Bosea sp. 685: one gene and its partner. Each later gene encodes a partner of the first gene's protein in a complex. Links are inferred from orthologs where the notes say so. Each region holds a gene or a part of one and is shown in the gene's direction. Other genes may lie near its edges. The genes, in order: RMR04_RS22125 and xseA.

Region 1 (3,133 bases):
CCGCCTTCATCGCCGCCTGCGCGCTCGGGCCGGGGCGCAATGAGGAGGAGATCGCCACCGCCTTGCGCGCCGCCTCGCCCTCGGCGACGCCCAATGCACGGCTCGTCGCCATCGCCGACGGGATGCTTAGGCGCGACGGCCGGATGAGCGCCGCAATCGAGCGGATCGGCCGGGGCGAGGATGCCTTTGAAGGCACGCCGTTTCAGCTCGCCCTGGCCTGAAAGGCAGGCGAAATCCGGCCCTCGGGACCGGCAGCATCGTGCGGACCGCAGCTAAGCTGTCGTCGAACACGGCGCGATTTTTACGTTCCGACGCAGAATATTGCTTGCGCCCGCCGGATTTTGCGACAATGCATCCGGCAAGAGGGGTTTTGCCAGCGCCATGACGATCGAACTCGATTCCCGCGACCGCTCCATCCTGCGCATCCTGCAGATGGACGGGCGGATCACCAATTCCGACCTTGCGGAAAAGGTGCATCTGTCGCCCTCGGCCTGCCTGCGCCGGGTTCGCCAGCTCGAGGAGAGCGGGCTGATCCGCGGCTATGCGATGCTGCTCGACGACAAGATCGCCGGCTTTCCCGGAACCGCCTTCGTCTTCGTCACGCTCGACCAGCAGGGCCGTGCCTCGCTCGAAGGTTTCGAGCAGGCGGTGCAGAACCTGCCCGAGATCCTGGAATGCCATCTGCTCGCCGGCGCGCATGATTATCTGATGCGCGTGATCTACCGCGACAGCGCCGATTTCGAGCGCATCCACACCGACATCATCACGCAATTGCCGGGCGTCACCCGCGTGCAATCGACGCTGACGCTGCGCACCATCAAGAAGAGTTCGGCGCTGCCGGTGTGACGCTGCTCCAAGAACATCCCGGAGCTCTCATCCTGAGAGACTGGCCGATAGCGACGTCTTTATTTTCAAAGGCATAGCCCTCAACGACAACCGCGCCGTCATCCCGGGCGGAGCGAAGCGCAGACCCGGGATCCACGCCGGAACGCCTATCGCGAGAGGTTCAGGCATGGATCCCGGGTCTCCCTGCGGTCGCCCGGGATGACGGCGCATTTCGGTACGAAACTCCAACCCGCTGAAACAATTGACCACATTATCGGCCAGCCTCTGAGGAGCCATTCCCCAGGAAATGGCGTCTCGAAGGATGCTCCAGGAGGCTCACGAACCATCTGAAGCATCCTTCGAGACGCCGCTGCGCGGCTCCTCAGGATGAGGGCTGCGGGTATTCAAGCGGGTTGCGGCAGGCGGCTGTCCGGCTGATAAGCTTGCCGCAAAGAGGAATCAGGCCAGTGACCGAAGCCAAGCAGAACCCAGACATCGCTGCCCTGCCCTTCGAGGCGGCGCTCAAGGAACTCGAAGCGATCGTCGCCAAGCTCGAGCGCGGCGACGTGCCGCTTGAGGAATCGATCGACATCTACACGCGCGGCGAGGCCCTGAAGGCGCGCTGCGACGCGCTGCTGAAGCAAGCCGAGGCGCGCATCGAGAAGATCACGCTGGGCGCCGACGGCAAGCCGACCGGGACCGCGCCGCTCGACGTCGGAAACTGAGCGCGGGCAGCTTCGGGGGATGACCGGGGTTCCAAAGATCGCGGTAAGGCCCGCGCCGGTGCTGACGCTGCCTCTCGCCTTCGAGACGCAGCTGACATTCGCGGACGTCACCGAAGCCTCCCTGCTCGCCAACGCCCCGCTGATCCGGCCCAACCGCCGGCGCCTGCTGACCATCGGCCTGCCGAGCCTGTGGTTCTTCGCCATCCTCGGCGCCTTCGCCGGCTGGCGCCCCGCTCGCAGTCCGTTGAGCTTCGCGCAGCTCGGCGATTTCATGGCGATCTTCATCGGTGACATTCCCTTCTACCTGCTGCTCGTCATCTCGGCGGGGGTCGTGCTGTGGTGGCTGATCCATCCCTGGCGGATGCGGCGGCTCATGCAAAGGCCCTGCGGGCCGCCGGCTTCGAGACGCCGATCCTGCTGCACTACGTCATCGAAGCCGACGGGCTGACGACGCGGGAACCGCAGCGCGAGAGCGTCACGCCGTGGAGCCAGATCTCCAGGCTGGATGAGGGGCGCGATCACCTCTTCTTCGTGCTGCCGTCGCAGGAGGAAACGGTCGCGCTGCCGAAGCGGGCCATTTCCGCCGGCCAGATCGACACCCTGCGCAGGTGGCTGGAACAGCGGATCGGCGTAACCCAGCTGCTGCCGGAGCCGCCGGCTCCGCCCGAGAATGCCCTCAGCTTCGAGGTCGTCATGGAGCCGAAGGACTGGGCCGCCCATGTCGCCTGGTACCAGGATCTGCCCGCGCTGCGCCGCTCGCGCCAATGGGGCATCATCCGCAACTGGCTGCTGGCGAGCCTGGCAGTGCCGATTCTCACCATCGCGGCGTGGGCACTGGATACGGAGCGGCTGCCGGTCTCGCTGTCCCTGCCGATCTTCTGGGCCCTGTTCCCCAGCTTCTTCTGGAAACCCGCGCTGGCCTTCGGTGTGCTGGCGGCGCTGCGGCTGGCGTTCGACAGGCCGCTGATGCGCTGGTTCGCCGGTCACTCGGGCGCCATGCTGTATAAGAGCACGCGCAAAACGCCGAACCGCTTCATGGTGGACGACAGCGGCATCCTCACGTTCAAAGGCGCCGCCACGACCTTTGTCAAATGGCCGGGCGTGATCGGCCTCGCGCGCCGTCCGGAGCATTGGCTGGTGCGGATCAGCCGGGGCTCGACGCTGATCGTGCCGCGGCGCGCCCTGGATCCGGCGCAGGCCGAACGCTTCGAGGCGTTGTGCTCCCGCCATGTTCAGCGGGCGTAATGCGACAGGAGGGACACGTCATGAAGGTTCTCGCCGCATCCGTCATTGCCGCAGGCCTCACCCTCTCCGCGCTGCCGGCCGGCGCGCAGGAGCGCGTGCTGCGCATGGATGACGGGCTCCAGCTCACCCTCCCCGAGGACTGGCGCCTGGACGAGGCCGGCGACGCCCCCTTCGACGCGACCGGCCGCAGGCGCGTGCATCTCGTCTGCGAAACGCGCGCCTGCAAGCATACGCAGGAAACCTGCACCTTCGTGCTGCGCGCCAAAGCGGTGGCGGGCGCAAACGACGCGGCCCGCCTCGCCGACCTCTACGAATCCCCGCTCACCCGCTATGCCCGC
Region 2 (3,231 bases), 280 kb from region 1 along the record:
GCCGGCAAGCGTCGGCCGGATAATCTCGGCCATCACCTGCTCCTCCAGCGCCGGCGTCATCACCGGGGCGGGCGAATAGGCGCCCATGCCGCCGGTATTGGGGCCGGTGTCACCGTCGCCGACGCGCTTGTGGTCCTGGGCGGACGCCATTGCGATGGCATGCGCGCCGTCGCAGAGCGCGAAGAAGCTCGCCTCCTCGCCGATCATCCACTCCTCGATCACGACCTCGGCGCCGGCCGCGCCGAGCCCGCCCGAGAACATCATCTCGATGGCCTCGTTCGCCTCGGCCAGCGTTTCCGCCATCACCACGCCCTTGCCGGCGGCGAGCCCGTCGGCCTTGATCACGATCGGCGCGCCCTGGCTCGCAACATAGGCCTTGGCCTCGGCTGCATTGGTGAAGCGGCCAAAGCCGGCGGTCGGGATGCCGAATTCGGCGCAGAGCTCCTTGGTGAAGGCCTTAGAGCCTTCGAGCTGGGCAGCAGCCTTGGACGGGCCGAAGGTCTTGATGCCGGCGGCGATGAGATCATCGGCGATGCCGTCGACCAGCGGGCCTTCCGGGCCGATAACGGCGAGATCGACGCCATGCAACTTGCAGAAGGTCGCGACGGCCGAATGGTCGGCGATGTCGAGCACGACATTCTCGCCGCATTGCGCGGTGCCGGGGTTGCCCGGCGCGATATAGAGCCGGTCGCAGAGCGGCGAACCCGATATCGCCCAGGCCAGCGCATGCTCGCGTCCGCCCGAGCCGATCAAAAGGATGTTCATCGTGGTCTCCTTGCGTGTGGACGTCCGTCCACCCGCACTGGTTCCGGATCTGAGATCTGAACGCGGCAATAGCCGCCGGGCGCGCAGACGGCAACGCTTCTGCTCGGCCATCCACGCCGCTATGGTCGCGCCATGGATAGCGAATCGCCTGACGTAAAACCCTCCAACACACCGGAATGGTCGGTTTCCGACCTGTCGGGCGCGCTCAAGCGCACGCTGGAGGACGCCTTCGGCTTTGTGCGCGTGCGCGGCGAGATCTCGGGCTATCGCGGCCCGGTGGGCTCCGGCCATGTCTATTTCTCGTTGAAGGACCAGAACGCCAAGATCGACGCGGTGATCTGGAAGGGCGTCTTTGGCCGGCTGAAGACGCGGCCCCAGGAGGGGCTGGAGGTCATCGCCACCGGCAAGATCACCACTTTCGCCGGCAAGTCGAGCTACCAGATCATCATCGATTCGCTTGAGCCCGCCGGTGTCGGCGCGCTGATGGCGCTGCTGGAGGAGCGCCGCAAGAAGCTCGCGGCGGAAGGCCTGTTCGATGAGGCGCGCAAGCAGCTCATTCCCTATCTGCCTGGTGTCATCGGCGTCGTCACCTCGCCGACAGGCGCCGTCATCCGCGATATTCTGCACCGGCTGGAAGACCGGTTTCCGCGCCATGTCCTGGTCTGGCCGGTGCGCGTGCAGGGTGAATCCAGCGCCAACGAGGTGGCCGCCGCCATCGCCGGTTTCAATGCGCTGCCCCGGGGCGGACGCATTCCGCGTCCCGATGTCATCATTGTCGCGCGCGGCGGCGGCTCGCTCGAAGACCTGATGGGCTTCAACGAGGAGGCGGTGGTGCGCGCGGCCGCCGCCTCGCAGATACCGCTCGTCTCGGCCGTCGGCCACGAGACCGACTGGACCTTGATCGACCATGCTGCCGATCTGCGCGCGCCGACGCCCACAGGCGCGGCCGAGAAGGTCGTGCCGGTCCGCGCCGAACTGATGAGCCTGGTCGCAGACCTGTCGCGCCGGCAGGCCGGCGCGATGCGCCGCCTGTCCGACCGTCGCCGCAGCGATCTGCGCGCGCTCGCCCGCGCCTTGCCCGCGCCGGAGGCGGTGCTCTCGGGGCCGCGCCAGCGGCTCGATCTCGCGGCGACGCGGCTAGCGCCTGCGCTGGCGCGCAATGCCCGGGCCCACGAAACGCGCCTGGCTGGTTTGGCGCAACGGCTTAACCGGCATTCGCCGTCTGCGCGCCTGGCCGGTTATGCGGCCAGGCTCGATGGCTTGTCGAACCGCTTGCGCGCCGGCCGCGATGCCTTGCTGCGCGCGGAGAGATTGCGGGTTTCGCGGGCGGCGGAGCGCGTCGGCGATCTCGCCCAGCGCTCTCGCCGCGCCTTTGCCCAGGGCCTCGCGCGCCGCCGCGACGGGCTCGGCTCGCTCTGGGCGCTGATGCGTTCGCTGGGGCCGGAATCCGTCCTGGCGCGCGGCTATGCGCTGGTGCGCGATGAGGCCGGAGCGCTGGTGCGCGGTGTCGCGCAGGCGCATGCCGGCCAGGGCTTGAGCGTTCAGGTCAGCGACGGCCGCTTCGCCGTCACGGTCTCGGGAGGAGGGGACGCAGCGCCGCCTCGGCCTGCGCGCCCGCCACGCAAGGAGGCGCCGAAGGCGGGGCAGGGCGATCTGTTTTAGCTCGCGATCTGTTTTATCGCGATTGTGCGTGGGTGCAGGGCTTTCGGGGGGTCAGAGCCCCTTCAGGAAAGCCTTCACGCGCTTGAGCGCATCCTCGCGCGCAGCAGGGTTGGTGCCGACCATGGCCTTGCCCGTCCCCGTCGCCGAATAGGCGATGTCGGAGCGCTCCTTCACCTCGAGGCGCGGATGATCGAAATCGTGCACGGCGCCCGCATAGACCACGAGGTCGACCTTTTCGCCGCGAGCCTGCGCGGCTTTCGCCAGGAAGTCGCAAGGGGCGGGCGGTGTCCAGTCGTCGGCTTCGCCCGCCAGGATCAGCACCGGCAGCCTTGCGGCGAAGCTGGCCGATTCCGATTGCAGGCGGCAGCTCGGATAGAAGGCGACGGCGCGGGTGAAATCCGGCTTGCCGTCGGCCGGCCGCCGATCCTTGCGGATCGCCGCCAGGACGGCCGATCCGCCACCCGACCAGCCCATCAGTGCGATCATGTCTGGCCGGACATCCTCGCGCGTCTGCAGCCAGCGGCGCGCGGCGGCTGCATCCGCGACGCGCTCCCGGCTCGCGCGCACGGTCACGTCCTTGACGCCGCATTGCGAGCCGAGCCGGCGTGAGCCGTAGCTGTCGGGCATCAGGACCATCAGCCCGGCCTGCGCGAGCTGCTCGCCCCAATCGGAATGCCGCAGCGACAATGTGCCGTTGTCGCGCCATAAACCGTTGCAACCATGCAGCGCCACGACGGCTGGAAACGGTCCCGGCCCCACGGGCTTGTAGAGCACGGCGTCGATCTGTCCGTCATCATTGGGAAT

Evidence for each region.
Region 2: the proteins of RMR04_RS22125 (region 1) and xseA are in contact, whole or in part, in a cryo-EM structure (PDB 8TXR), measured with the Escherichia coli proteins. The link is inferred for Bosea sp. 685 from one-to-one orthologs.

What each region holds. Positions count from the first base shown.
Region 1 is NZ_CP134779.1:4,497,474-4,500,606, forward strand. What follows is about bases 100-2,921. They hold RMR04_RS22125 (exodeoxyribonuclease VII small subunit), read left to right. Parts: upstream 100-1,292; coding sequence 1,293-1,550; downstream 1,551-2,921. Other genes in these bases: RMR04_RS22115 (tyrosine phosphatase family protein), read left to right, coding at 100-221; RMR04_RS22120 (Lrp/AsnC family transcriptional regulator), read left to right, coding at 382-846; RMR04_RS22130 (hypothetical protein), read left to right, coding at 1,570-1,998; RMR04_RS22135 (YcxB family protein), read left to right, coding at 1,890-2,795; RMR04_RS22140 (hypothetical protein), read left to right, coding at 2,816-2,921. In the rest of the region: more of RMR04_RS22115, read left to right, coding at 1-99; more of RMR04_RS22140, read left to right, coding at 2,922-3,133. UniProt on the Escherichia coli protein: Bidirectionally degrades single-stranded DNA into large acid-insoluble oligonucleotides, which are then degraded further into small acid-soluble oligonucleotides.
Region 2 is NZ_CP134779.1:4,777,039-4,780,269, reverse strand. Bases 243-3,162 are described here. They hold xseA (exodeoxyribonuclease VII large subunit), read left to right. Parts: upstream 243-897; coding sequence 898-2,427; downstream 2,428-3,162. Other genes in these bases: RMR04_RS23580 (dienelactone hydrolase family protein), read right to left, coding at 2,479-3,162; purD (phosphoribosylamine--glycine ligase), read right to left, coding at 243-765. Outside these bases: more of purD, read right to left, coding at 1-242; more of RMR04_RS23580, read right to left, coding at 3,163-3,231. UniProt on the Escherichia coli protein: Bidirectionally degrades single-stranded DNA into large acid-insoluble oligonucleotides, which are then degraded further into small acid-soluble oligonucleotides.